3 regions of the Paenibacillus sp. AK121 genome follow, and region 1 is predicted to be linked to each of the others. Evidence: riboswitches for the same ligand, from Rfam matches in the RefSeq annotation. Region 1 holds a riboswitch; each other region holds the start of a gene.
The links. A riboswitch is a leader RNA that binds a small molecule or an ion and turns the genes downstream of it on or off. The one in region 1 is predicted to bind glycine.

Region 1 (10,295 bases):
ATGTCAGATTGTCGTTTCGTAATATTCATAAGCGCATACCGTTCCTTCCCAAGCTCTCATCCCTTCCAGCAGGAAATACAAACTGTATACAGCCGGCCTGACTTTATGGGGATTAAGAATCGGATTTTAGCCGTTCAACTAGCGCTTCGTATTCAGGGCTCTTCAGGAAATTGTCAATGGAAATGTGCTCAGCATTCGGGGCTACCGTTTTAGCCCGGTCTGTCAACGTTTTTTGTGTAATGACAATATCCGCATCCTGTGGAATTTCACTGATTGCCGTATTCGTTACCGTAACGCCCACGCCCGCCTGTTTCATTTTTTTGCGCAAAATTGAGGCTCCCATGGCGCTTGAACCCATACCTGCATCACAGGAAAAGACAATTTTATTCACCTCGGATTTATCCTTAAGCGTTCGATCTGCGGCAATCTCGGCAGCACGATCGGATGCGCGGTTATCTTCCATTACAGTGGCGTTAGCGCTTGCACCCTTGCTTTGATTTTTCATATCTTTCAGACGGGATGCAGCTTCCTCCAGCCCCTCTTCTTTTTGCTTACCAGTTTTGAGTAATACTGCGGCAACCGCAAAGGATACGACCGCAGCTGCGATAACTCCGCTCAGCATCGGCAAATATCCGCCTTTGGGTGTCATCAGGAAGTAAGCAATGATACTGCCTGGTGAAGGAGCAGCAACCAGTCCGGCACCTGTCAACATAAAACAGAAGGTTCCCACAACGCCCCCTGCTATAGCAGCGAGAATCAGAATCGGCTTCATCAAAATATAAGGGAAATAAATTTCATGAATCCCGCCGAAAAAATGAATAATGACTGCACCAGGAGCAGACGACTTCGCAGAGCCTTTACCGAACAGGCAATAGGCCAGCAAAATACCGAGTCCCGGGCCAGGATTGGATTCAAGCATGAACAAAACGGATTTTCCTGTTCTTGAAGCTTCCTCCAGCGCAATCGGACTCAATACTCCATGATTCAGTGCGTTGTTGAGAAATAATACTTTTCCGGGCTCAATAATGAGATTGACAAGCGGCAGTAGCCCTGCGTTCACGAGGAACTGTACCCCTGTCGACAACACTTGACTGATGGTTTGCACGACCGGGCCGATCGCCACATGCGCTAGTAATGCTAGAATGGCACCGATAATCCCAGCCGAGAAATTATTGACCAGCATTTCAAAACCTGATTTGACTTTGCCCTCAATGGCCTTATCGAACTTCTTCAATATCCATGCAGCCAGCGGACCAGCTACCATCGCGCCCAGGAACATCGGGATATCGGCCCCCACAATGACCCCCATCGTCATAATGGCACCGATCACACCTCCACGCTGTCCGTGAATCATCGTGCCTCCCGTGTAACCGATCAGCAGTGGCAGCAAATAATTTTTCATCGGATCAACCAGTTGTGCAAAACCCTCATTTGGGAACCACCCGGTCGGAATAAAAAGGGCCGTAATTAATCCCCATGCGATAAAGGCTCCCATATTGGGCATAACCATACCGCTGAGAAAGCGGCCAAAACGCTGTACGGCGACACGAGCGCCACCGTTTGAACTGGACTTTGTGTCCACTGTGCTCATATTCATATCCTCCTTGTGAGTAAATAGCATCACTACCTTTTCTTAAAATTCATACTAAATGACAGCGCTATCTTCATCAACGAAATGAAAACGTACTTTCGTCATGAACGTTGATGACAACATTTAAATTTAAAGTAACGACAAGGCATTATACCTGCATAATTCTTCTTAATATGGCCGATAACAATAGAAATTAGTCGAAAAAACACTGTTGTAAATCTACACAATTTTATAGTGATGCTCTCTTCTAAGTCTGAGCAAACAACGTAAATACGTCTTCTAAAAGACAACAAAAAATAGCCGCTATGTCAGGTCATAGCGACTATTTTATACAAAAACTGAGCGGACTAACGATGCTCTTATTTAATTCAATATCCATATAAAAAATCAGAAATAAAGCGCTATTATTTCATGCTGTATTGCTCATTATTGCTCATCCGAAATCAACTGCTCGTACTGCTCCGCAGACAGCAACTTGCCCAGAGCTTCCTCGACATCATTGCTCATCTCTACTTCGATCATCCACCCCTCTTCATAGGGTGATTCATTCACCAACTCAGGTGTACTTTCCAGAGCTTCATTTACTTTCAAAACGGTTCCCGTCACCGGAGCAAAAAGATCGGATACGGTCTTCACCGATTCAATTGTACCAATCTCCGTCCCCTGTCCAATCGTTGTTCCCGCCCCAGGTAATTCCACAAAAACAATATCACCCAATTGATGCTGTGCAAAGTCTGTAATGCCGATCCGCAACGTCCCATCCACTGTGCGCTGAACCCACTCATGTTCGTCTGTATACCAAAGTTGCTGTTTCACTTCACTCATCCTGCTTCGCCTCACTTCCACATGAATAAAATGCTTTTGATCACCTGTATTAGACAAGTTAAGATTATGACAACAAGAACACCCATGTCAATAATACTAACAAAACTACTCCATACCAACTCATATAGCGCAGTCTATAAAAAAATGATAACTTGTAACAAACGCTTACATATCCTTATTTATACAATAAATGTTTTCCATATTGTTTTATATGACATTTTTATTGACATTTTGAATGGATTTGCGTATTAATGGGTTATAGTAATTGCTTTGAAAATACCTCGACAACTGCAAACGCGGATGAACGCGGAGGGAGAGACTACCAAAAATATTCGCATCGCTGTTGTCGTTTGTGAGACAGTTGGGCACGCGAATCGGATCAAGTTGTTATCTGCAAAGCCGGTTAACATACCGTTGATCCAAAAGGTAGCGCCGAAGGAGTAAACTTGCATTGCAGGTGAATCTCTCAGGCAAAAGGACCTCTGCCGGACGCATCTCTGGAGAGCATCCGTGAAAAGAGCGGATCACCCAAGGGGAAACCTGGTTCACACCGGGGTAACTTTCTGGTATCAAGGACAGAGCTGAAAGAAGAGTATGGACTGCCGTCTATACGTTTCTTTTAGCCTGTCTTTTTTGTTTAGCCGATTACACTGGATAGGAGTGGAAAAATGTCTAATTTGCGAAGAACACCACTATATTCGTCCTACGGGACGCAGCCCGGGGTTCGTTGTATTGACTTTGGCGGGTGGGAACTCCCCGTTCAGTTTAGCGGCATTCAAAAGGAGCATGAGGCCGTCCGACAACGTGCAGGTTTATTCGATGTATCGCATATGGGCGAGTTCTTGGTTGAAGGCAAAGAAGCTGAGGCTTTTTTGCAACAGGTAACCACAAATGATGTCAGCCAGTTGGAACCGGGCCAAGCACAATATTCACTCCTGTGTTACCCCGATGGAGGCGTAGTCGATGACTTGCTTGTATATTGCAAAGGACCAGAGCGCTACATGCTCGTTGTGAATGCCTCCAACATCGACAAAGATTGGGATTGGCTCATACGCCACGTACCAGCATCGGTTCATCTGGAGAATGTGTCTGATGCGATAGCATTGTTGGCATTACAAGGACCGGAAGCAGCACGTATTACCGCAGCCGTGACAGATACAGATATTACGAATCTGGCATCTTTCCGATTCCATGAGAACGTGCAATTGTTCGGAGCAAAAGCACTTGTCTCGCGAACTGGATATACCGGTGAAGACGGTTTTGAATTTTATATCCCTGCTGAGGAAGCACCCGCCGTGTGGGATGGTTTGCTTCGTTGCGGTGAATCGTATGGACTGATTCCCGCTGGACTTGGTGCTCGCGATACGCTGCGCTTCGAGGCACGGCTACCGTTGTACGGACAGGAGTTATCTGCCACAATTTCACCGCTTGAGGCTGGGTTAGGTTTCTTCGTCAAGCTAAATAAAGGAGATTTTATCGGCAGGGAAGCACTGCAACGTCAAAAAGAACAAGGAATTCCTCGCAAGTTAATCGGGCTGGAAATGATTGACCGCGGTATCCCGCGCGCTCATTATCCGGTGTTCGCTGAAGGTCAACACATCGGTGAGGTCACAACGGGTACTCAATCGCCCACCTTGAAGCGTAATCTGGGGCTGGCCCTGGTGGACAGTCGTTTTAGCACCCTATCGACACCGCTGGAGGTCGAAATTCGTGGTAAACGCCTGCGTGCGGAAGTGGTCCCAGCCCCCTTTTATAAACGGCTACGCTGATCTTAATCCTCTTCATTCTAAAAAAGCGATCATGTCAGATATAAAATTCTGGATTTTCCAATTAAGACTATGTATTAGCTAATTTACTATCTAAATTTTGCTTTTCGAAAGGAGCCAGAACCTATGAAGCAGCATCGCTATCTCCCCATGACCGAACAAGACCAAACCGAAATGCTGCGTGTGGTGGGCGTATCATCCATTGATGATTTATTCAGTGACATTCCAGAGGCTATTCGATACCAAGGGGAACTCCCTCTTTCCTCTCGGCTCGACGAAAGAGCCTTAACTCGCCACATGGCCGAGCTAGCCGGACACAACGCCAATGCAGATACACATGCTAGCTTTCTTGGTGCAGGTATTTATGATCATCATATTCCATCCGTTATCCAACACATCACCTCACGTTCCGAATTTTACACAGCCTACACCCCCTATCAGCCGGAAGTAAGCCAGGGCGAGCTGCAAGCCATTTTTGAATTCCAGTCGTATATTTGCGAATTGACAGGTATGGCGGTAGCTAATGCCAGCATGTACGATGGGGCTACAGCTCTGGCGGAAGCGGGCTCATTGGCCGCTTCCGCCACGCGTCGTAAACAAATTATCGTATCAAGGTCTGTCCATCCAGAGGCACGTCAGGTATTGGCAGCCTATGCACGCGGATTGGATTTGGACATTGTGGAAATCGGCTGTTCGGATGGCGTAACGGATGTCGATGCGCTAGCCACGGCCGTATCGGAACAGACGGCGGCTGTTTTGATCCAAAATCCCAACTTTTTCGGAGCCGTGGAAAATCTGAAGCCGATGGCTGACCTCATCCATGCGCATCAAGGGCTTATGGTTGTTAGTGCCAATCCACTGGCACTAGGCTTGCTAGAGACCCCTGGTAAGCAAGGCGCGGATATTGTTGTAGGAGACGCGCAGCCACTTGGGATCTCATCCTCCCTCGGTGGTCCGACCTGCGGTTATTTTGCCGTTTCCCAGGCGCATATGCGCCGTATCCCTGGACGTATCGTAGGCCAAACCACAGATCGTAACGGCAAACGCGGCTTCGTGCTGACCTTGCAAGCGCGGGAACAGCATATCCGCCGCGAAAAGGCCACGTCTAACATTTGCTCCAATCAAGCGTTGCTCGCTTTATCTGCATCTGTATATTTGTCTGTCATGGGTAGACAGGGGATCAAGGAAGTAGCCGAGCTAAATTTGCATAAAAGCCGTTATGCGTTAGAGCAATTGCTGAGCTTGAAAGGTGTATCTACCTCGTTTAACGCACCAACCTTTAATGAGTTTGCCCTTAAACTGCCTGAGGGTACAGATATGAGCAAACTCCAGGCCGAGCTGCTAGCTGCCGGATTTATCGCTGGCTACGATTTGGGCCGGGACTATGAGGAACTTGCTGGTCACATGCTGATTGCCGTGACGGAGCAAAGAACCAAAGAAGAGATTGACCAATTTGTACACACCTTGGGGGGATTGCTATGACACACACCGGACAGGATCAGAAACAAGAACTGTTAAAGGAACACGATCAAACGCTCATTTTTGAATTGAGCCGTCCGGGTCGCATCGCTTATTCCCTTCCTGAGTGCGATGTTCCCCGTCGTCCGGTGGCAGAGCTTTTGCCGGATTATGCGCTGCGCAGCGAACCTGCGGCATTACCCGAGGTATACGAAGTAGATGTTATTCGCCATTATACCGCCCTGTCCCAGCGCAATTTTGGCGTCGACAACGGATTTTATCCGCTTGGCTCGTGTACGATGAAATACAATCCGAAGGTGAATGAGGATGTTGCCCGTTACGCAGGCTTTGCTAAAATTCACCCATATCAGCCGGAATATAGCATCCAGGGGGCTATGGAGCTGCTGCATACGCTCCAAAATGATCTGGCTGCGTTGACCGGCATGGATGCCGTCACGCTTCAGCCCGCTGCTGGCGCCCATGGCGAATGGACCGGGCTGATGATGATCCGCTCTTACCACGAAGCACGTGGCGAGCGACGTACCAAGGTGCTCGTGCCGGATTCATCGCACGGAACGAACCCCGCCAGTGCAACCGTCGCGGGTTTCGAGACAATCACCCTTCCCTCCACCCCAGAGGGGCTGGTGGATCTGGATGCGCTGCGTCAAGCCGTAGGCAACGACACCGCTGCGCTCATGCTGACCAATCCGAACACGCTTGGTCTGTTCGAGAAGCAAATCACTGATATTGCCGCAATTGTGCATGACGCAGGTGGCCTGCTCTACTATGACGGCGCAAATTCCAATGCTATCATGGGGATTACCCGCCCTGGGGATATGGGCTTTGATGTGGTGCATCTCAATTTGCACAAAACGATGAGTACTCCGCACGGTGGAGGGGGCCCCGGCGCTGGACCCGTCGGCGTAAAGCAGCGACTGATTTCCTTTCTGCCCAAGCCGCTTGTCGTACGTGATCCGCAGGGTATGTACCGCTGGGATCGAGAGCAGGGAGATTCTATTGGGCGGGTCAAAGCCTTTTATGGCAACTTCGGCATTCTCGTCCGTGCCTATGCCTATATCCGTAGCTACGGCCCTGATGGCTTGAAGCGAGTGTCCGAATGTGCTGTACTCAATGCCAACTACATGATGCATCGGCTGGCTCCGTATTTTGACCTGCCTTATCCCGGGCATTGTAAACACGAATTTGTCATGTCGGGGCGAGGCTTGAAGAAGTTTGGAGTGCGCACGCTTGATGTAGCCAAACGGTTGCTTGATTTCGGTTACCATCCACCTACCATTTATTTTCCGCTGAATGTAGAGGAATGCATCATGATCGAGCCGACGGAAACAGAAAGTAAAGAGACGCTTGATGCTTTTGTCGACACTATGATTCATATTGCGCGCGAAGCCGAGGAGAACCCTGAGCTGGTGCTCAATGCCCCCTATACCACTCCAGTCACGCGCCTGGATGAAACCACTGCAGCCCGTAAACCTGTGCTGAATTGCGCATGTAGTTAAGATTAAATTCAACCCAACAATTCAAAGCATACAAAAAAGCCGGTATCTGTTGAGATACCGGCTGCTGTATGTATACAGCAATTTTTGTTGGAAAAAGATATAACCTTTGAAAAATGTGATACCCTTCCTTATGCTTCGATGCTTTGAACCAATTCAACAACCTGCTCAGCTGTTTGCATATCCAGAGCTTTTGTAGCCAATTTCTCCATGTCCGCACGGGACAACTTAGAGATTTGACTACGTGCTGGCAGAATGGAAGTTGCGCTCATGCTGAACTCATCAAGTCCCAGACCCAGCAGCAACGGAATTGCTGTGGTGTCTCCTGCCATTTCACCACACATACCAACCCAACGTCCTTCACGGTGAGCGGCATCAATAACCATTTTCACCAGACGCAAAATGGATGGGTTATATGGTTGATACAGGTAAGAAACTCGTTCGTTCATACGATCTGCTGCCATGGTGTATTGAATCAGATCGTTAGTACCGATACTAAAGAAATCCACTTCTTTTGCGAATTGGTCAGCCAATACCGCTGTGGAAGGAATTTCTACCATGATGCCCAGCTGAATTTCTTCAGACACGGATACACCCTCGGCTACCAACTTTTCTTTTTCCTCCAACAAAACAGCTTTAGCTTCACGGAATTCGTTCAGCGTAGCAATCATTGGGAACATAATGCGCAGGTTACCGTGTACACTTGCACGCAACAAAGCACGCAATTGAGTACGGAAGATATCCTGGCGATCCAGACACAGACGAATAGCACGGAATCCGAGGAACGGATTCATTTCTTTCGGCAGATCCAGATAAGGAAGTTCTTTATCTCCACCGATGTCCAAAGTACGGACTACAACCGGTTTGCCTTCCATTCTTTCCAGAACCGTTTTGTAAGCTGTGTACTGTACATCTTCGGATGGGAGCTTGTCGCGTCCCATGTACAAGAATTCCGTACGGTACAAGCCAACGCCTTCTCCACCGTTGTCCAGAACACCAGCTACATCGTTAGGCGTACCAATATTGGCTGCCAGTTCGACATGGACACCATCAACGGAAACCGTAGCTTCGCCACGCAGCTTACGCCACTCTTCGCGTTGCTTGTCATATGCCACCTGTTTAGCGCGGTATTCCGCAATGATTTCTTCGGTAGGATTCACGAATACATGACCATCCAGACCATCGACGATAATCAAATCGCCGCTTTTAGCTTGAGACAATATATTTTTCGTTCCTACAACAGCAGGAATTTCTAATGAACGAGCCATAATAGCCGAGTGCGAAGTGCGTCCACCGATGTTCGTTGCAAAGCCTTTAACAAATTCACGGTTCAGCTGAGCTGTGTCGGAAGGTGTCAAATCTTCTGCAAGTACAATCGTTTCTTCGGCAATTTCTGCAGGACTGACAAAATGAACACCAAGCAGATGATTAAGCACCCGTTTGGTTACATCACGCATGTCCGATGCGCGTTCTTGCAAATATGCACTTTTCATGTTTTCAAACATGGAAACAAACTGTGTAGCTACTTCATTCAAAGCATAGTCAGCATTGAGCTGCTCGTCTCTGATTTTAGCTTTAACCGGATCGATCAATTCAGGATCATTCAGGATGAGCAAGTGAGATGCAAAAATTTCTGCTTTTTTCTCACCCAGTTCCCGAAGCGTTTTCTCCTTAATCGATTCCAATTCGGTTTGAGATTCTGCCAAAGCCGCATCCAATCTTGCGATTTCAGCTTCAACATCACCAACCGCGCGTCTCTCTACAGCGTAATTCGGATGCTCCAAGATAAACGCCCGGGCAATGGCTATGCCTGCCGAAGCGGCAATCCCGGAAATTTTAAGCATGAACTTCGCCCAGCCCTTCGTTAACGATTACATTTTCAAGAGCTTTCAATGCTTCAGCAGCTTCAGCGCCTTCGCAGATAATGTTAATAGTATCCCCTTGTTCCAGACCCAGAGACAATACACCCAGAATGGATTTCAAAGTTACTTTTTTACCGTTAGCTTCGGCGAAAGATTCAGCACCGCTGAATTTGTTAGCTGTATTTACCAGCGCAGTTGCAGGACGTGCATGGATACCGTCTTCATCCGTGATTCTAAAAGTTGTTTGCATAATTTGTTCCTCCCACTTTCCTAAAGATAATATTTGTTTACACGCAGTATACCGGGCAGATGACCAGGCGGCTTAAGCCGCCTATTCAACTAATCCGAAACACATAGAGTTTATTTTATCGTAATTATACCATCTTCGCCAGCCTTCAATACTCCAGTTTTATTTAAAGTTACCGAAGAACCTTCTGGAAGGTTGGTAAAAATGACAGGTGAGATGATCGATTTAGCGTTGGCCTTCACATATTCCAGGTCTACTTTCATGATCGGTTGGCCGGCTGACACAAGATCGCCTTCGTTCACCAAAACGTCAAATCCTTGACCTTTAAGCTTCACAGTATTCACCCCGATATGAACAAGCACTTCTTTACCACCATCGGATTGAATACCAACCGCATGCTTGCTTGGGAATACATTGAATACTTTACCATAGACAGGAGAAACAATTGTTCCATCATTAGGCACAACTGCAAAGCCATCACCTGTCATACGTTCTGCAAATACTGGATCGGGAACTGTCGAAATGTCAACCAATTCGCCGTTAACTGGCATCACGATATCTTCCACAACAATCGTTTGCTTTTGTTCTCCGGCTTCCTTTTCCTCTTGTGGAGCTGGTTCTGAAGGCGCAGGTGCAGGTGTACGTCCTGCCATGATATCAGCCATTTGAGTTTTAATGGTGTCAGAACGGGTACCGAAGATCGCCTGTACATTGTTACCCACTTCCAGGACACCTGAGGCGCCAAGTTGTTTCAGACGAGCTTTGTCAACGTTTGATTTCTCATTAACTTCAATCCGAAGACGTGTAATACATGCATCCAGATGCTTGATATTCGATGAACCACCGAAAGCAGCCAAAATGTTATGTGGAAGCTCATCACTGCTACCGCTTGCTGCACCATCCACATTTTCTGTAGCTTCTTCACGTCCTGGTGTCTTCAAGTTGAATTTCCGTATAATGAATCGGAATCCGAAGTAGTAAATAACCGCCAAAATCAGACCGACGATAATTACATACCACCATGGCGTACGG
Region 2 (10,295 bases), on a different contig from region 1:
ATTCATTGAGTCACAAATCGGACATATCGTATCCGAAACGGATATTATCCGATATGAATTTCCCGATTGGATTGATGCTCGTACTGTATAAAGGTGCCTGTAATATAGGAACGAACGGGTAAGAACGAGGTTCATCTGAAGCCAGTGAAGAGCGCTAGGAACTATTTTTTAATCAAGCTTGATGGCTGGAAATGCTCAATAAAAAGGTATTCATGCGTTGTTCGCTTGAATACCTTTTTTGCATGAACAACTCGTATTGTTCTTAATGAATTGGATAGGAAAGAGGCTTATAAAATGAGTTTTTTGGAGGTTAGCCACTCTTTTACGGCATCTGTACTGAGGTCTCTTTTCGGCGTCCATTCTATTTTATCCACCAGCTTGCCGTTTCTGAATTCTGCAATCGTGGGGGTGTATTTTATGTTGTAATCTGCTTTGAATTTATTCCATTGGGCTTTGTCCTTATGAATTTTGTGAACGTTCAAAAACGTAATTTTGGAGCCCAGATCATACTGTTCGATCATCTTGTTAAAGTTAGGCTCAAATCGGTTGCAGTCGCCACAACTGGGTCTGCCAACATAAACAAATACACTTTGATCCTGCTGAATTAATTGTTTAAAACCATCAATTGTAACCGCATTCAAGTGGTCATATATTTCGGGGTAATTGCTTTTGCTCGCTTGGATCTCTTTATCTTTCTGCTGAACTACCTGCTCTAGGTCTTGAAATTTAACTACAGCTGAAATAGCGATACCAATGATAAGCAACACAATGACACTTAACCCGGCGATATATCCTTTCTTCACAGAAATCCTCCTTTTTTTACAATCTCAAACTTACAATATATGATATTTCCATTTTTCGCTGTAACACTTGTCTCATGATGTATAAAAAAGAAGCTTTCCATTAGGAGAGCTTCTTTTTTGTCTGAAAGTTAAATGTTAGACTACAACAGTCAATAAGTAATCCTCACGCTTCACTTCCGTTTCTATTGTGTTCAGTACATCCAGGTATTGAGCGGAATTGGTTACGATGATCGGCGTAGTCGTTGTATAGCCTGCCGCCTTAATTTGTTCGATATCAAATTCAAGCAACAATTGCCCTTGCTTCACCACATCACCCTCTTTGACGCGCTTGTCAAAGAATTGTCCTTTCAGCTTCACCGTATTAACACCAACGTGAATCAGAATTTCTGCTCCATCATTGGAAGTAATACCGATGGCATGTCCGGTCGGGAATACGGTCGTAATCGTTCCGTTAACCGGAGATGTCAGCACACCCTCTGTAGGATCGATCAAGATTCCTTTCCCCATAGCGCCTGAAGCAAAAGCAACATCAGAAGATTGTTCCAATGGCAGCACTTTACCTTGCAACGGACTTACGAGGATTTCCTTTTCGATTGTTACTTCTTTTTTTACGGGTGCTGTTTCTGTTTTTGCAGCTTCTTCTTTTGGATCATCAAAGCCCAAAATCATAACCAATACAACTGCGAGTACAAAGGCAACAAGTAAGCCGAGGACAACCCACAAGAATCCAGCTCCAAAATATGTTGGAAGCGCCAGTAAACTAGGCAGGGAGAAGGATTTTGCAGTCGCTCCACCGGAAGCGATAATCGCGCCCCCAATACCACCAGAAATACAAGCATAAATGAACGGCTTTTTCAATTTCAAAGTTACACCATAAATCGTAGGTTCAGTAATCCCGAATACAGCTGCCAGTGTAGAGGAACCAGCCAAAGCCTTCATTTGAGTATTTTGTGATTTCAGGAATACCCCCAGTGTTGCACCAGCTTGAGAAAGTACGGCTGCTGTAAGCATTGGAAGCATCGTGTCATAACCCAATGTTTGAATATTGGACAGCATAATAGGAACGAAGCCCCAGTGTACGCCGAAAATAACAAATACTTGCCAGAATGCCCCAGCAACAGCCCCGGCGATCAATGGGCTTAAATTGTATACCCATGTAAAACCGTTCGCCAAGCCTTGACTAATCAGGTTACCGACTGGACCAAAGGCCAAAAACGTCAATGGAACAACGACCAGCAGTGATAGCATAGGTACGATAATGTTTTTAACTGATTGATGAACAAAGGAATTAAACCAGCGTTCCACATAGGATTGTACCCATACCGCGAGAATAATTGGGATTACACTGGAACTGTATTTTATCAGAATGATTGGAATCCCGAGAAAAGCCAGTTTTGCCGGATTGTCCACCGCTGCAATAACATCCGGGTACACGAGTGCTCCAGCAACTGCGACTGATACAAAGGCATTGGTCTTAAATTTACGGGACGATGTAATAGCTAGAAATATAGGCAAGAAATAAAATACGCTGTCCGAAGCGGCGTTCAGAATGAGATACGTACCGCTTGCAGTATCAATCCAATGAAGCGACGCAATTAAGGCCATAATCCCTTTGAGCAAACCTGCTCCGGCAAGAGCACCCAAGAGAGGAGAGAAAATGCTGGAAATGATATCGACCGCTTTGCCGAGAAAATTCGTTTTTTCGGAAGATTCTTCTTTTTTCGCATTTGGATTATCCGCATCCTGCAGATTTGTTTCTGCCATCATATGCTCAAAGACTTGGCCTACATTGTTACCGATGACCACTTGGAACTGTCCGCTGCTTTCCACCACTGTAATGACACCAGGCGTAGCTTCCAGTGCAGCTTTGTCCGCTTTTGTGCGATCCTTTAATTTAAATCTCAAGCGTGTAGCGCAATGAAATACCGAATTGACATTCTCTTCGCCGCCAACGAGAGTCACTATTTTTTTGGATAGCTCTTTATCACTCATGTTCAGAACTCCTTAAGTGTTATTCTTGCTACTGATAGGATTTACCGTTTACAGCTGTTGCTAAGATGCGCCGGCGTGCATCTTTATAACCTTGTAAACAAGAAAAACCTAAACTCGTGGTGAAAACGACGCACTCCTTCTATGAGGGAACGTTGATTTCACCATCAGTTTAGGTTTTGCCTGCCTTACCAGTCACAATCCATGAACGATGAGGATATGAAATTTTTAGCCTGATATGTTATTACGCTCAGTTACCCGATGAATGTGAATCGTTAGATATACATATTCATCTTTGCTTAAATATTGATCATATGTTTTTTCTAGATATTCATTAATTTTTTGGGCACAAGCGAAAGCTTCGGTATATGTTTGCTTTACCTGGTTGTACAAAAATTCTTCACCACTGTGAATAACCTCTTTGCGAATCACTCGCATTGCAAAATATTGCAAATGGGTCAAAAATCTCGAATAGCTAAAAGAAGACTCATCCAGCACAATCCCATAATGATACGTAATAATGTTCAATATGTGTTGGACAATCTCGGTCATTTTCAGTGTAGCCTTCATCTCGTTACCGTCTATCCGTGCATTCACCATATGCAATGCAATAAATCCCGCTTCGTCTTCGCCCAATTTTACACCGAGCGTATTTTCTATTTTTTGCAGAGCATCCAGTCCAACTGCAAATTCTTTTTTGTAAAAGCGTTTAATTTCATACAGCATCGCGTTTTTGAGTGCTAATCCTTTTTCTTCCCGCTGTATGGCAAAATGAATATGGTCGGTCAATGTTAAATAAATGTTATCACTTAACTCCGTATCCAGCACTTCTGCTGCATGGGTCACGATTTCATTCACGACCTCCAGATGAGACACGGGAATATCGTTCAGCAGCTCAGTTAGTCTGGCCGTGAACTCGTTTTCATTTAACATGAAAATCTTATCTATTTTATGATCATCGACTTGGTCGCCAGCCACCTTTTTGAAGGAAATACCTCTTCCCATGACGATAACCTCTTTGCCTTTATCGTTTTTAGTCAACAGGACGTTGTTATTGAGCACCTTCTCAATAATCATTGAAGTTCCCCCCTCCCATCCTTTACCAATAAAAAATGCCCAAGCACAATTCAATACTATTGTTAACAATAGCACTCAATTGAACTCAGGCATTGCCCGCATCACCGGTCACAATCCTTCGATATAGTGCTATTGTAGCACAAAAAAAAGCGATTTCAATATATTTTATTCTCTTTCGACAAAAAAATATTTTATATTAAGGCCCATTTGCCTAGTTTGCGAGTCAACAGTAACTTTAAGTGGTCGTACGCTCAATGAGGCTGTACTCCAGCGAATGAAGCTCCACTTGGCGTCCAATCAGCTGAGGAGAAAGCATGAAAAAAGCATTTTGTGCCTGAGCCATTATGGGATTTTGAACCGTTGTAATTCCCATCGTGTGCGCCAGCTCCGTGTTATCAAACCCAACAATCGCCAGATCTTCTGGTACCTTTAGCAATTGTCTGCGCGCTTCGCAGAGAATGCCCACTGCTACATAATCGTTAGCACACAAAATAGCCTCCGGAAATTCCTCACGATGCTGTAATAAATTGCGCACAACCTGTTCGCCGTCACGAATGTTATAAATAGAAGAATAGTTCCAGTGCTGCAACACTGGCAGATTGTGTTCACTCATGATCTGCTCATAAGCACGTTGTCTGCTGTGAGTATTGATGCTGCTCGGACGACCAAAAGCATTGGCTATACGTGTATAACCTTTTTGTATCAAATGTTTGAGCGCTAACATATATCCTTCATACTGATCCATTGCGACGGAGCGAATATCGGTATGCTCCATTCGTTGCCATGCCACGATCGGTCCATATTTGCAATAAGTACTCAAAAAATCAGTGTCATTCACGCAGGAAATGATGACCAGCGCATCGACTCTTTTTCTTTTTAAATCCTCGAAAGCTTGAAGCTCTTTCTTTTTGTCTTCTCCCGAAGTATAAATAATGGTTTGAAATTCATATTGTCCTGCGATTTCTACAAAGCTGTCCAGAAATGCCAGAACAATTTCATTAATAGTTGATGTGATGATACCAATCTGAAGCGTTTGGCCCTTGGATAAAGAAATCGCATTCCGATTAGGAACATAATCTAATTCCTGCATGATTTTTAAAATTTTAGTTCTGGTTTCGTGGCTTACATGGGGGGACTGATTTAACACTCTGGATACCGTAGCTTTGGAAAAGCCCGCCAGTTTTGCAATTTGATCAAGATTCGACATGATGCTTCTCCTCACCTAAGAAAAAAATACTTGACATGAAACGCGTTACAACAATTAGGATGCTTATGAGGGCATTACGTCTATTTTAAAGCATCTATCGGTGCATTTCAAAGGATAACGGTCACCGTTAGTTATTGATTCGCATTGCAGCACCTGATGGGTTATTGACTAGAGTGAAAACATTAGATAAGAAAAGAGGTTTTCATACCATGACGAAGACGCTAAAAGGATTCCCGCAAAACTTCCTATGGGGCGGGGCAACTGCAGCCAACCAATTGGAAGGTGCTTTTGACGTAGATGGAAAAGGCCTGTCCAGCGCAGACATGATAGCCTATGTACCTAAGGCAGAACGTAAAAACGATCATGCTATAGAAATTTCGTCTGAACGACTGGAGGACATCTTGGCAGGGAAGGTAAACGCCCGTTTTCCAAAGCGTGAAGGAGTGGACTTCTACCACCGCTACAAAGAAGATATTGCTTTGTTTGCAGAAATGGGCTTTAAAGTATTCCGGATGTCCATCCACTGGTCGCGGATTTTCCCGAATGGATATGATGCCGAGCCGAATGAAGCAGGATTGCAATTTTACGACAATGTATTCGATGAGCTGCGCAAGTATGGTATTGAGCCGTTGGTAACATTGTCACATTATGAAACACCGCTAGGTCTGACACAGAAGTATAATGGCTGGTTGGGACGCGAAGTCGTAGATCATTACGTAAAATATGCCGAAACGGTATTTACACGCTATAAGGATAAAGTAAAATACTGGCTGACCTTTAACGAAATCAATGTCATGACTATGAGTCCGTTTACTGGCGGCGGTGTGGTTATTGACCGTGTAGAAAACAAGCAACAAGCGATATATCAAGCATTGCACCATCAATTTGTAGCAAGTGCACTGGCGACCAAACGGGGACATGAGATCATTCCGGATGCTCAGATCGGCTGTATGCTGGCTCGCATTGAAAGCTACCCACATACGTGTAACCCAGAGGATATTCTGAAAGCACAGCATGAAAATCAAATGAATCTGTTCTTTACGGATGTGCATGCTCGTGGGGAGTATCCCAACTATATGAACCGCTATTTTGAAGAAAATAATATTGTGATCCAGACAGAACCCGGCGATGCTGAAATTTTGAAAAATAATACGGTTGATTTTATCTCATTTAGCTACTACATGACCTTGGCCGTATCGGCAGGTCCAGAAGGAGAAAAGGCAGCAGGGAACCTGATTGGCGGTGTGAAAAATCCGTATTTGCAGTCCTCCGATTGGGGATGGCAGATTGATCCGATCGGCCTGCGTGTTACACTAAATACGTTTTATGACCGTTACCAAAAGCCGCTGTTCATCGTGGAAAATGGCCTGGGTGCGTACGATAAGGTAGAAGAGGACGGCTCTGTGCATGACACGTATCGCATTGATTACTTGCGTCAGCATATTGCCCAAATGAAGGAAGCCATTGCTGACGGTATTGATCTGATTGGTTACACCAGCTGGGGTCCTATCGACCTTGTGAGCATGTCTACTTCCGAAATGTCCAAGCGCTACGGATTTATTTACGTTGATCTGGATGATGACGGTAACGGAACGCTCCAACGCTCCAAAAAGGACTCATTTAACTGGTATAAAAATGTGATAGCAACCAATGGTGAAGAATTGTAATTCTATATCGTTTTGGCGGGTACAGCAGAGAAAATCCTTAGGATGCAATCTGCTGTACCCGCTTTTTGTATAGACACCCTATTGATTTGTCAGAGGGCTTCACAAATTTTTCACTTGTAATACGCTGAAAGTTTTCTGTATAATAAATAAAAATTTCATATGTCTGGTTGATGTTTGCGGGAGATGGAACGAAAGTTCCGACCGAAGGGGCAAAACTCTCAGGTGCTTAAGCTGATTTACAGCAACAAGCAGGGACCGTAAACGGACAGAACTCTGGAGAGACCCTTAATTGGGCGCCGAAGGTGCACCGCAGATTATCATCTGCTTAAACTCTCAGGCAAAAGGACAGAGACGCGAATAACCTGTGACAGGGAATACTCTAGGCTTTTTAGAGATAAAATCCTGTACAAATTGGTTTATTTTTCGTGCCTTTAACCTCTCCAGGAGTCGAATCAACGGATTTGACTCTTTTTTGTTTTTTAATATGCTGGAGGAGCGGGTTGAAATGAATTTGGTACATTTATTAGAAACAATTGACAGTTGGATGTGGGGAGCGCCGCTTCTAATTCTCGTCATGGGCACTGGGTTGTGGCTAACGATCCGTCTGAAGATGCTTCAGATTATTCGATTGCCCTTAGCGCTCAAGCTAATTGGTAAAGCGCCGGACGAAGGCAGCGGGGATGTCAGTAGCTTTGGAGCATTGAGTACGGCACTCGCAGCTACTGTAGGTACGGGAAGTATCGTCGGTGTCGCAACAGCGATCAAACTGGGTGGGCCCGGTTCATTATTCTGGATGCTGGTTGCAGCTTTTTTCGGGATGGCAACCAAATATGCGGAAGGGTTATTATCCGTTAAATACCGTGTTAAAGACCGGAACGGACAATTTTCGGGTGGACCGATGTATTATATTGAAAACGGGCTTGGCCGCCGTTTCAAGCCGCTGGCGATGTTGTTTGCCTTTTCTGGTATTCTTGTAGCACTATTTGGAATCGGTACTTTTCCGCAAGTAAAGGCTATCGTTTCTTCTACGGAAAGTAGCTTTGGCGTGCCAACAGTAGTTACAGCAATCATTATTTCCGTATTGACGGCTGTTGTTACGATTGGAGGACTCAAAAGTATCGCCAAGGTATCCACAAAGATTGTTCCATTCATGTCGGGGCTCTATATCGTGGTTTGTTTAATCGTACTCATTAAGTTTGCAGGAGAGCTTCCTCATGCGATCGCACTAGTATTACAAGGGGCTTTCTCGACAACATCTGCGACGGGTGGATTTGCCGGAGCCACGATTATGCTGGCAATGCGAAGCGGAGTTGCCAGAGGGATCTTTGCAAATGAAGCTGGTTTGGGAAGTGCGCCAATCGCAGCAGCAGCAGCTAAGACGAAATGGCCCGCAGAACAAGGGCTAATATCCATGACGGGCGTTTTTATCGATACGATGATTATTTGTAATTTGACAGGATTTACATTGCTGGTTACGGGAATATGGAGTGGAAATGATGATGGAGGTCTGATGACTCAGCATGCGTTTTCCAGTGCCTTTCCGGCTGGAGCAGAGCTCGTGACGATTAGCCTTATTTTATTTGCGTTCACAACGATACTTGGCTGGAACTACTACGGGGAACGCTGTGTTGAATATTTGCTTGGGGTCAAGTGGATTAAACCATACCGTTATCTGTTCATCATACTGGTTGCCGGAGGCGCGTTCATCAAGCTCGATGCCATCTGGCTGCTGGCAGATATTTTTAACGCAATGATGGCTTTTCCGAACCTGATTGCATTGCTCGGCTTGTCGGGAATTGTCGTTGCCGAAACTCGCACCTATATGAACTCTTTGTATCCTAATAAGAAAAAGGGCATTCTTGCAGGTGCCAATGTAGGGGCGGCTATCCAAGTAGAAGAAAAAGGACAAACGATCAATTCATAAATAATAAAAGGGAGTGCTCTCAGCCATCACAGGCTTGAGGACACTCCCTTTTAATTGTTATAAGACTGGTATTTACCGACATTTTATTTATTCTGAATAGCCATTAATTCATAATGTTTACAAATCTAAGGGTTATTACATGGAATCATAATCGTAATTTGAAAATTTGAATCCGTAATTGTTGTATTTAAATAACCACCGTACTTCTTTATTACTTGATGGATGTTAAGTAATCCATACCCATGTTTTTTTGAAGGGGAATTGTATGTTTTGGTTGAGAATGCTGTATTGAGACAATTACTTTTTGAATTGCGAACATAAATCCATAGGGCAGAATTATCGGTTAAAATTTCCAAATGAATTGAATGCTCTTTCTTTCTAGGAAGCTGCCTTACAGCTTCAATAGCATTATCGAAAACATTACCTAAGACAATACATAGATCATGACTTCCAATACTAATGTTTGCAGGGTTAATATGGATTTGATGAAAGAAAGCTATCCCACTTTTATCAGCGATGCTGAAAGTGTGATTTACCAAGGCATCAATAACAAGATGTCCTGTTGTTATATGAAGTCGTGGTGATTCTATATTTTCTAGAGTTTGGTTAATGTGATTAACACCCTCTTCCGTCCTCTGTTCTTGTAGACAAGCACGGACAAATATTAACTGTTTTTTGAAATCATGAATACTTCGTTTGATATCACTAAGAGATCGAGTTGTTTCTTTATAATGTTTTTCTTGCATCAGCATTTGCTTTTGAAAAAAGCGTGAGAGGTTTGACTTTTCTATCAGCTTGTCCATTAGAAAGACAATAATTACGTTCATTCCAATAATACATATTATTGACATTATAAGGAATGAATTATATTTCATTAAAGAAAATAAACTATAATGTATGAATAAGTTAAACGATGTTCCTATTAATATTACAAAATAATACATAATCCCTATCTTGTATTTTCTTCCTTTTTTTAAATAATGAACGAATAGTACTATAATAAGTATGAAGTATAAAGAGGCGAAAAGTAAAAAAAGGTTAACTATTGGATTGGAAAAATCACTTTGCTTTGTTGTGCTAAACAAAAATAAAGAGTAATTAGAAAACGAGGTGACATTAATGTAAACGCAATGATTCAAAAAACTCACCCTTCCTGAAAACGAGAAATTATAAAACGAGCATACGCCTCACGAAGCGATTTAGCGTGAGAACGACCTACAGGAAATTCTTGTTGGTTTGACATAATAACAGAAGTAGTTGAAAACTTACGTATATGAACTAAATTCACGATTATTGACCTATGTATAAACACAAACGGATATTTTAATTGTTCATAAACCGCTTTCAACGTTCCGGAAATAAAATAGTTGTGTGAATCCGTTGCAATACAAAGTTCATTATGGATGTAATTGTTTTCACCTTTTGAGATGGCTATGATTTCAGAGTGTCTCAATACAAGATGCTCAGTTTTATTTTTCACAGATAGAAAGTGGGATACTGAAGAACGCATATAATGACATAGTTTATTTATCTTTTCTACAAAGAGTTTATAAGTAAGGGGTTTAAGTAAATATTGAAATGCTTGTACTTCAAAACTTTCTAGCATGTATTCTGGATAGTTAGTTAGA
Region 3 (10,295 bases), on a different contig from region 1:
TAAGGATGAGTCGGAGAAGGATGTTTCCAAGCCGGCTGTCTGGTCCTCATCCAGAATTATCGTTGCGACCGTCAAAGACGGTAACATTAAAGCACAGGGTAAGGGCAAAGCTGTAATTACAGTAAAATATGCTGGTAAAATGACGAAGGTACAGGTAACCGTTCAGTAATCTGTAACCGACTGAAAAGAAAAAGAGCAAGCATACGTCTAGGGACGGCATGCTTGCTCTTTTCTTTATAAGGGCGAATTCTCTTTCCCTAGGATAATGTGTAGGAGAGATAGTCGCCTTGTTTTATAGAGGAAAAGCAATTGGTTTAAAGCTTAGAAACTATGGCTTATCCTTTTTGACCGATGTGTTGCGAGTAAGGGATTCGGTCAAACGCTTGCCGGTCGGTGTCTGGGCCAAGCCGCCTTTGGCGGTCTCGCGGTGCTTTGACGGCATTGCGCTGCCGACTTCAAGCATCACGTCAATGACTTCGTCAGACGGAATGGCGCTGCGCACACCCGCCAAAGCCATATCCGCTGCGGCAAGTGCGGTCACGGCTCCCAGCCCGTTGCGCACGATACACGGAATCTCGACGAGTCCGGCGACGGGGTCGCATATCAGACCGAGCGTGTTCTTGAGCGCTAGGCCTACGGCGTGAACGGCCTGCTCAGGTGTGCCACCGCGTAGCTCGACCATAGCGCCAGCGGCCATCCCGATGGCTGAACCAATCTCAGCCTGACAGCCTCCCTCCGCGCCGGAAATGAAGGAATTGTTGGCGATGACGTAGCCAATGGCTCCGGCTGCGAACAAGCCGTGCACCATATGCTCATCATCCCAGCCGAACCGCTCCTGCGCACTAATGAACACACCGGGGATGACTCCGCATGAACCTGCAGTGGGCGTGGCGACAATGCGCCCCATGGACGCATTAACCTCCGACACGGAGAGCGCATAAGCCATGGCGAGCGCGGAGGCATCGCCGGAGCAGGTTTCCCCTGTCCGCAGATATTCGGCTAAGCGCTTGCCGTCGCCGCCCGTTAATCCACTGCGGGATACGGTGTCTTGCGTCTGACCGCGATGAACAGCCTCTTTCATGACTTCATAATAATCAGACATTTGGCGGAAAATTTCTTCTTCCGTTGAATTCGTCTCTTGTACCTGCTCTTGAATCATCAGGCGGCCAATCGTGGTGGATTCCTCAGCGCATATAGCGCTGATTTCATGCAGATGGCTAAATCGCATCAGATTCAGCTCCTTTTTTCAAATTAATCATTTTAATTTCGTACATATGTGGTAAGGATTGTAGTTTTGCGATTAATTCAGCCGTAGGAAGACTGTCCGTTTCGATGGCTGTAAGTGCTTCTCCATCCCGGCCTTTGCGATCCACGTGCATATAGGCAATGTTAATGTCAGCGGCGCCGAGCGCTGAAGTCACCGCACCTAATGTACCGGGCTTATCCGAGTGAAGAAGCACCAACGTAGACAGCTCCCCGGTCAGGTTAACTCGGAATTCATTGAGCTGCTGGACATGGATGCTGCCACCGCCGATGGAGGAACCCAGCAGTGTACGCTGATCCTCACCCTTCCACAGCTCAAAACGGACGGTGTTCGGATGGGGGGCGGGTAGTCCGCTGACGGCAAATTCCACGATCATCCCGGCCTGCTCCGCCCATTGCTCGGCATCTGGAATTCGGTGGTCGTCTGTATCGTAATTGAGCAGTCCTGCGATGAGCGCCAGGTCTGTACCGTGTCCTTTGTATGTGTCGGCGAAGGAGCCGTACAGTGTCATGCGGGCACGGTCAGGCTGCGTCCCGAGCCAGTGACGGGCAACGCGTGCAAGCCGCACCGCGCCTGCAGTGTGTGAACTGGAAGGTCCGGTCATGGCCGGACCGATAATGGAAAATACATCTTTGAAACGCATGGTGTGGCCCCCTGTATGTTCTATTACCATAGTATATGGTATTTCCGCGTTTTTGCGCGGCTATGACGGTTCCTAATGCTGACGTACAATGTGAGCGCAAAAAAGGACAGGATAAGGAAGTTTCCCTTATCTCTGTCCTCGTTACCTGAGAGTTTCGTACGGTGTCCTTACCGCCTTACCCCTTGGGTGGCTTGCGCTCTCTCCAGAGTTGCGTCAGATGACGATACATGGACCTGAGAGATTATCCGCCAGCCGGGTGTTGGCGTCTTGCTCCTTCGGTGCCGCCAGCGTGTAAGCCCCTGGACAGACTCTCCCGTCATCTTCATTCGCGTATACCGTTCTACATATCTTTCTTAGCGTAATGTATGCCGTGCTCGGTGTCAATCGCAGGGTTCATTTTTTACATAAACAAGCGAGTTTCCGATAAAAGAGATTAAAATTTACATAATTATGGATGAAATCAGGAAGGAATTAGAAGATAGACAGCTAATCTGATAGAGGACAAGTACATTTATGGAATTATAGGAGGGATATTGACGTATGGTAAAAGGCTTGCGGTTCACAGGTTCACGCTTGAAAGGGGTGCTGCATCTGGCAGCGATCGTATCGCTGCTGATCGGGATCTTCGTTCCATTCGGTCAGGTCAAAGCGGAGGGAGCACTGACAGTAGCCGAGGCACTTCAGCGCCAAGGCAGTGGAGGCACAGTGACGGTGGAAGGTTACATCGTCGGACATGCTACCGGATCGAAAACGGCTAATTTTTCTTCTCCGTTTGCGAATGATTTTAACGTACTGATTGCCGACCAGGCCAATGAACGTAGCACGTCTAATCTATTGGATGTACAGCTGACATCAGCGTACAGAGGGCAATTTGGGCTAACAGGCCATCCTGAGCTGATTGGCAACAAAATCCGTGTGACGGGTACACTCGGCGCCTACAATAATTTTGGTGGAGTGAAAAGCCCAAGCGCTGTTGAACTGGTGAACGGAAGCGAGCCGGGTGAACCAGGTGAACCTGGCGAGCCTAATCCTGGTAACCCGGGTCAACCCGGTACTACACTGCCGGATGGCAAAGGTAAAAAGGTGCTGTTCGATAATACGCACGCACAGACGGCTGGGGCAGCAGATTGGGTCATTGAAGGCGCCTTCTCCGACTTTGCCAATGGACTGCGTAATGTAGGTTTTACAGTGGACCAACTGAACCGTCCCATTCCTTTTACTTATGGAGAACAGGCCATAACCTATGATAAGCTGCGCCAATATGATGTGTTCATCATCGGTGAAGCGAATGTTGCCTTTAAGGCATCCGAGCAGGCTGCCCTGCTGCAATATGTGAATAACGGGGGAAGTGTTTTCTTCATCTCCGACCACTATAATGCGGACCGTAACAAAAACCGTTGGGATTCCTCTGAGGTTATGAATGGCTACCGTCGTGGAGCCTATACTAATCCGGCCAAAGGCATGACTACAGAAGAAGCAGCATCACCGGCGATGCAGGGGTTAACTAGCTCCGATTGGCTGGCAACCAACTTTGGTGTTCGTTTCCGTTACAATGCGCTCGGTGACGTGAATGCTACGGACATTGTAGCCGCAGATCAATCCTTTGGCATTACCAAGGGTGTACGCTCGATTGCCATGCATGCGGGATCTACGCTGGCTATTATTGATCCTACCAAAGCCAAAGGAATTGCCTATATCCCTACAGGTACGAATAAATGGGGCAATGCTGTAGACCAGGGTGTCTATAACGGCGGAGGCCGTGCGGAAGGGCCTTATGCTGCGATCTCCAAGGTAGGTCAAGGCAAGGCAGCATTTATCGGTGATTCATCACCTGTAGAAGATGCTACACCGAAATATGCGCGTGAAGAAAACGGACAGTCGAAAAAGACATATGATGGTTTCAAGGAAGTGGACGATGCCACCTTCCTGGTGCAAACGGTCCAATGGCTTGCGTGGAAGCAGGACTACACCAAATTATCCGATGTGGCAGGTTTAACGCTGGATCAACCGACGAAGCTTCTGCCGTTTGAGGAGCCTGCGGCTTCCACAGAACCGCAACCCGAGCCTTGGTCTGCTCCAGCAGCAGGCTACAAATGGTACGATCCAAAAACGTTCAAGTCGGGCTCCTATGGAGCGGCTTCGTAATAAACGTAAAGAATTCAGTGTGAGTGGTTGGGTGCTAGTTTGCCGTTTGATCCTCTGTAGGGGATCAAACGGCTTTTTTGTGATGAAAATTAACCTGTGGTTGGTTATTTGATTACATTTTGTGCCAGGAAAGTCGCGCTACTGCTGGATCATTGATTTTTTAAATGATGTTGATAGCATAATCTTAATTGATATATCCATATACTGGTGATAGGATGTATTCAAATTATTCCGACAAAAACGGTATGTAATGTTCATGAGAGGTTTTAAACATCAAACATGGTGAGAATAAGCGGGACAAGACCATGGAGAATGGAGGAAGCGCGCATTGAATATCAAACCCGTGTTGGAGATTAAGGGATTATCCGTATCTTTTCGCATCAAGGATCAATATCACCCCGCAGTCGACCATCTGGATCTGACGGTCAATCCCAATGAAGTGCTGGCTGTAGTCGGAGAATCCGGTTGTGGCAAAAGCGCGCTGGCGCTTTCGATCCCACAACTGCATGACATGGAGCGAACACGTGTCGAAGGAAAGGTCCTTTTTAAAGGCACGGATCTGATCCGTCTCTCCTCAGGGCAAATGAATAAAATCCGCGGAGCGGGCATTGGCATGATCTTTCAGGACCCGCTGACAGCACTTAACCCGTTAATGTGCATTGGTAAGCAGATCGAGGAAAATCTCGATTATCATACGTCCCTATCTACGAAGCAAAAAAGGGAACGTGTACTGGAGCTACTGGAAAGCGTGGATATACCCAACCCCGTACGTGTGTATGAACAGTATCCGCATGAACTTTCAGGAGGGATGCGCCAGCGTGTGATGATCGCGATTGCCATAGCTTGCCGACCCTCTCTTATTATTGCAGATGAGCCGACGACTGCGCTCGATGTAACCATTCAATCGCAAATTCTTGACTTGCTCAAACAGCTTCAACAGGAGACCGGAAGCGGAATTATTCTGATTACGCACGATCTTGGCGTTGTGGCCGAAGTAGCCGACCGTGTGGTGGTCATGTATGCCGGAGAAATCGTGGAAAGCGCAGATGTTTTTGAATTATTTCGGCATCCGCAGCATCCGTATACGCGTTCCTTGCTAGCCTCCATGCCGGGATCGCATACCAAGGGAGAACCGCTGCATGTCATCGGTGGTATTGTTCCCTCCTTGCAAGATATTCCTCGCAATAGCTGTCGCTTTGCTTCGCGTATTCCCTGGATTCAGCAGAGAATGCATGAAGACCATCCCCGATTAAGTGAAATTTCTCCCGGCCATTGGGTCCGCTGTACATGTTACCAGCATTTTCATTTTGAAGACGAGACAAAGGGAGAGGCTGCTCATGGCACTACTAGAGATAAATGATTTGAAGGTTCATTATCCGGTGCGCGGCGGTTTTTTCCAGCGTGTCGTTGATCAGGTAAAAGCAGTGGATGGCGTGTCGATCAGCATAGAGGCAGGCCAAACATACGGGCTAGTAGGAGAATCCGGCTGTGGAAAGACGACGACAGGAAGAACGATTATCGGCCTGAATAAGCTGACGAGCGGACAGATTCTTTTTAATGGCAAGGATCTTACGGCCCTGAGTCGTAATAACCGCCATCCGCTGCGTAGAGACATTCAGATGATTTTTCAGGACCCCTATTCTTCGCTTAACCCGCGCAAGCGCGTATTGGATGTCATTGCTGAACCACTGCGAAACTTTGAAAGGCTGAGTAATGAGGAAGAACGGCGGAAAGTACAGATGCTGCTGGAAAAGGTTGGCTTGAACGCTGATGCGGCCTACAAATATCCGCATGAATTTTCCGGGGGACAGCGGCAAAGGATCGGGATTGCGCGTGCGCTGACATTAAACCCAAAACTGATTATTGCAGATGAGCCCGTATCAGCGCTTGACGTTTCTGTGCAGGCACAGGTGCTTAATTTTATGAAGGATGTGCAGCGGGAGTTCAAATTGACGTATTTGTTCATTAGTCATGACCTGGGGATTATCCGCCATATGTGCGACCAAATCGGCATCATGTACCGAGGTCGCTTAGTGGAACAGGGGAGCGAGCAAGATATTTATGAGCGTCCACAGCATTTGTATACCCAGCGGCTTATTGCCACCATTCCCAGTATCGATCCTGCGAAACGGCTGGAAAATGCTCAAAAAAGGCAAAAGCTTTTATCCTCTTACAAGTCAGAGCTGCCCAAACATCTAGACGCGAGTGGAAAGCCGTTTGCACTAAAGTCAGTAAGTTCATCCCATCAAGTCGCGCTACCATAAGGGGGGACAGGATATGTGGAAATTTACAATGCGCCGGCTGCTGGTTATGATCCCTCAACTTTTTGCACTGAGTGTGCTTATATTTTTCCTAGCTAAGGCTATGCCAGGGGATGCCCTGACAGGGCTCATCACTTCAACTCCCAATCTAAATCCGGCTGCACTGGAAGAACAGCGGCAAAGACTGGGATTGAATGACCCGGTGTGGGTGCAGTATGGGAACTGGCTCGTCCAGCTTGCTCATGGGGATCTGGGCAAATCTTATGTACATAAAATTAGCGTTACCGATTTGATTGGCAGTCGTTTGGGGAACACGTTCTTTCTGGGTGTTGTGATTCTGGTTCTAACGTATCTGATCGCCATTCCGCTGGGAGTACTCAGCGGTCGTTATCAGCATAGTCTGCTGGATAAAACCGTGGTCGGGTATACCTATCTCAGCTTTGCGACACCTCTATTTATACTCGCATTGCTGTTGTTGTACGTGTTTGGGTTCAGGCTTGGCTGGTTTCCAACCAGCGGCAGTGTGGATGTAGGTGTAGAGCCGGGGACATGGTCATATTACGTGAATAAGTCATATCACCTCATTCTACCGGCGGTTACAGGCGCATTACTCAGTACAACGGCTACGATTCAGTATTTGCGCAATGAGGTCATTGACACACGTCTGAAGGATTTTGTGAAAACGGCGCGTTCCAAGGGGGTACCCGAAGGAAAGATCTATTCCCGTCATATTTTCAAAAACTCTTTATTACCTATTGCTGCTTTCTTGGGCTACGACCTGACGGGTGTGATTGCGGGCAACGTTTTCCTAGAATCTATTTTTGGTTATCCGGGGTTGGGCCAGCTATTTCTTCAGTCCATCACCCAACGGGACTTTTCAGTTGTGAACGCACTGGTCATGATCTCCGGCTTCTTGGCACTATTAGGGACCCTTTTATCTGATGTCATCCTAAGCAAGGTCGATCCCCGCATTCGAATTGAATAGAGAACAAGTCTAGAGAAAAGGAGGGATTATGGTGTCTATGCAGGTGGAGGAAGTCTTCTCGCCGGAAATCATTCGTAAATCACCGTCTAGCTGGTCTGTACTGCGTCGTGAACTCGTACGTGACAAAATGGCCTTGATTTCCATTGGATTTGTGGCTCTGTTCTTGATTTTTATATATGCCTCTGTCCTGTTTGTCAATCAGGATGTAGTCACGACGGTCGATCTGGGCGCGATCCGCGAAGCTCCCGGTTCAGTGCATTGGCTGGGTACGGACCGAGCGGGCAGGGATATATTCGGCCAGCTGGTCATTGGGGCCCGCAATTCCTTTACCATTGGCTTTACGATTACTTTGTTATCCGCCGCCATCGGCTTGACGCTGGGCTTACTGGCTGGGTTTTATGGAGGACTGGTTGATAACATCATCATGCGAATTATTGATTTTATCCTGGTGCTTCCATTCTTGATGCTGGTTATCGTATTTGTCAGCATTGTGCCCAAAAGCGGCATAGGTTCCTTTATTTTTATTATGACTGCCTTTTTATGGATTGGAAAAGCGCGCCTGATCCGGGCCAAGGTGCTGTCTGAGCGGGAACTGGACTACGTGCAGGCTTCCAAAACCCTTGGCACACCCAATTGGAAGATCATCTGGTTGGGTGTGCTGCCCAATCTCAGCTCTGTTGTGATTGTTAATCTGACGCTCAGTCTTGCGGGAAATATCGGGATCGAGACCGGGCTTTCCTATCTCGGCTTTGGCTTGCCGGAATCTACTCCGAGCTTGGGGACACTGGTGAGTTATGCGAATGATCCGGATGTATTGCAGAACAACTGGTGGATGTGGTTGCCTGCCTCACTGCTTATATTGGTGGTAATGCTGGCAATCAACTTTATCGGTCAGGCACTCAAACGTGCCACGGATGCCAAACAACGATTGGGTTAAACCGAAATTCAAGGATAAGGACAACAACAAGGAGGGGTTTACAATGGTTAAACGCTGGAAAAAAGGAATTCTGCCTGTTCTATCTGCCATTTTGGTGCTTTCTTTGGCTGCATGTAGCGGCTCGCCTTCCGCTTCGAATGGAGCAAAATCGTCTGACGGTACAGGTGGATCAGGGGCCGACAGCAAGCAGGTGAATGCGACTGCGCTGGCAAAGGCGGTCAAGAACGATAACCCCCCGATTAAGGGCGGTATCATCAATTATGCACTCGTGTCCGATACCCCTTTTGAAGGTATTCTGAATCCTGTATTTTATGATGGGAATCCGGATTTTGAAGTCTTCCAGTTTTTCTACCCTTCCCTGTTTTCGATTGATTCCAATCTGAATATTGACGATAAAGGAGCGGCGACGATTTCCTTTTCCGCAGACAATAAGGCAGTGACTGTCAAAATTGATCCCAAACTGAACTGGACAGATGGTAATCCCGTAACGGCAGAGGACTATGCTTTTTCCTATGAAGTGATTGGCCACAAAGACTATGAAGGTCCACGTTATGATAGTTTTATGACCAACATTGTAGGTATGGAAGATTATCACGCCGGCAAGGCCAAAACCATTTCTGGCATCAAGGTGCTGAATGAGAAAGAGGTTACCATTCATTTTAAGGAACCTAATCCTTCGGTAAAGTCGGGACTTTGGTCCACACCACTGGAGAAGAAGGTATTCCAGAACATTCCTGTAAAGGATATGTCTGGATCTGACCCTGTCCGTAAACATCCGATTGGCTATGGGCCATTCAAAATTAAATCTATGGTCACAGGTGAATCTGTGGAATTCGTCAAAAATGAAGATTATTTCCGCGGTGCGCCCAAGTTGGATGGCCTTCATCTGAAGGTTGTGAATCCGAATGTCATTACTGAGGCGTTGAAAAGCGGAGAAATCGACTGGGCCAGCTATCCAACCACCCGTTACAATGAGGCCAGTAATCCGAAAAATGTACAGTTTCTCGGCCAGGAGGAATTATCTTATAGCTATGTAGGCTTTAAGCTGGGCAAATTTGATCAGGCCAAGAGTCTAAATATTATGGACCCGAACGCCAAGCTGGCGAACAAGTCATTGCGTCAGGCCCTTGGCTATGCGCTGAATAATGAGCAGGTTGGCAAGCAGCTCTATCATGGGCTTCGGACTCCTGCGACATCCCTGATCCCGCCCGCCTTCAAGGGATACCATGATGTGAATGCGAAGGGCATTGCGTATGATCCAGACAAGGCGAAAAAGCTGCTGGACGAGGCAGGATATGTGGATACCAATGGAGATGGATACCGTGAAGACCCTAAGGGCAAGGAACTGGTGCTCCATTATGCAGCAATGAGCGGGGATGCGACGGCCGAATCGCTGGCTAAGTTTTATTTGCAAAATTGGAAGGATGTCGGGCTTCATGTCGAACTGGTGGACGGTCGTCTGCTGGAGTTCAATTCTTTCTATGACCGTGTGCAGAAGGATGATCCGGGCATTGATATTTTTGGCGGCGCATGGAGTACAGGTACAGATGTAAACCCTAGTGGGCTGTATGGACGCGGAGCCAGCTTTAACTACTCGCGCTTTACCAGTGAAGAGAATGATAAGCTGTTGCAGGAAGGAGTGTCTGTAAAAGCCTTTGACGACAATTATCGTAAAGATATATACAATCAGTGGCAGGCGTATATGAGCGAGGAGGCGCCGATTGTACCGACGTTATTCCGTTACTCATTGGAGGCAGTAAATAATCGGGTAGCCAATTACGATATTACCCGCGGCAAGGAGTACGATGCAGACGCGTTTGCGAATATTACGTTAACTGCGGAAAAAGCAGAAGTAGCCCAATAATCTAAAAAAGCGCAATAACCTGAAGAAGCGCGAACCGGATTGATCCGATCTCGCGCTTCTTTTGACCTGTTCATGCAAACATTTCTGGGGATTCTCGAAGGGAGAGAAGGAAGACGGAAATACGCCAGCTTCAATACTTCATAGCCGTATGCGAGGAACTGCATTTTACGAAGGCTTCGGAAAAGATCGGTATCTC

Region 2: linked by a shared signal. The riboswitch ahead of KSP24_RS12760 (alanine/glycine:cation symporter family protein) and the one ahead of gcvT (glycine cleavage system aminomethyltransferase GcvT) in region 1 are both predicted to bind glycine.
Region 3: linked by a shared signal. The riboswitch ahead of sdaAB (L-serine ammonia-lyase, iron-sulfur-dependent subunit beta) and the one ahead of gcvT (glycine cleavage system aminomethyltransferase GcvT) in region 1 are both predicted to bind glycine.

What each region holds. Positions count from the first base shown of each region.
Region 1 covers NZ_JAHPJM010000001.1:83,964-94,258, reverse strand. Annotated here, with positions in the region: gene KSP24_RS00410 (BglG family transcription antiterminator) at 1-29, opposite strand, end outside; gene KSP24_RS00405 (PTS mannitol transporter subunit IIBC) at 113-1,591, opposite strand; gene gcvH (glycine cleavage system protein GcvH) at 2,018-2,416, opposite strand; glycine riboswitch at 2,806-2,906, shown strand; glycine riboswitch at 2,909-3,005, shown strand; gene gcvT (glycine cleavage system aminomethyltransferase GcvT) at 3,085-4,185, shown strand; gene gcvPA (aminomethyl-transferring glycine dehydrogenase subunit GcvPA) at 4,309-5,664, shown strand; gene gcvPB (aminomethyl-transferring glycine dehydrogenase subunit GcvPB) at 5,661-7,157, shown strand; gene ptsP (phosphoenolpyruvate--protein phosphotransferase) at 7,286-8,998, opposite strand; gene KSP24_RS00375 (HPr family phosphocarrier protein) at 8,991-9,266, opposite strand; gene ptsG (glucose-specific PTS transporter subunit IIBC) at 9,377-10,295, opposite strand, start outside.
Region 2 covers NZ_JAHPJM010000006.1:68,114-78,408, reverse strand. Annotated here, with positions in the region: gene KSP24_RS12790 (sugar phosphate nucleotidyltransferase) at 1-91, shown strand, start outside; gene KSP24_RS12785 (thioredoxin family protein) at 288-803, opposite strand; gene KSP24_RS12780 (beta-glucoside-specific PTS transporter subunit IIABC) at 939-2,795, opposite strand; gene licT (BglG family transcription antiterminator LicT) at 3,021-3,869, opposite strand; gene KSP24_RS12770 (LacI family DNA-binding transcriptional regulator) at 4,105-5,076, opposite strand; gene KSP24_RS12765 (glycoside hydrolase family 1 protein) at 5,286-6,743, shown strand; glycine riboswitch at 6,911-6,995, shown strand; glycine riboswitch at 7,007-7,102, shown strand; gene KSP24_RS12760 (alanine/glycine:cation symporter family protein) at 7,249-8,667, shown strand; gene KSP24_RS12755 (sensor histidine kinase) at 8,793-9,494, opposite strand; gene KSP24_RS12750 (LytR/AlgR family response regulator transcription factor) at 9,812-10,295, opposite strand, start outside.
Region 3 covers NZ_JAHPJM010000016.1:14,497-24,791, forward strand. Annotated here, with positions in the region: gene KSP24_RS22100 (Ig-like domain-containing protein) at 1-169, shown strand, start outside; gene sdaAA (L-serine ammonia-lyase, iron-sulfur-dependent, subunit alpha) at 329-1,228, opposite strand; gene sdaAB (L-serine ammonia-lyase, iron-sulfur-dependent subunit beta) at 1,218-1,907, opposite strand; glycine riboswitch at 2,119-2,233, opposite strand; gene KSP24_RS22115 (DUF6359 domain-containing protein) at 2,448-4,052, shown strand; gene KSP24_RS22120 (ABC transporter ATP-binding protein) at 4,381-5,412, shown strand; gene KSP24_RS22125 (ABC transporter ATP-binding protein) at 5,390-6,316, shown strand; gene opp4B (oligopeptide ABC transporter permease) at 6,330-7,298, shown strand; gene KSP24_RS22135 (ABC transporter permease) at 7,336-8,235, shown strand; gene opp4A (oligopeptide ABC transporter substrate-binding protein) at 8,279-10,099, shown strand; partial or broken gene KSP24_RS25385 (LysR family transcriptional regulator) at 10,258-10,295, shown strand, end outside.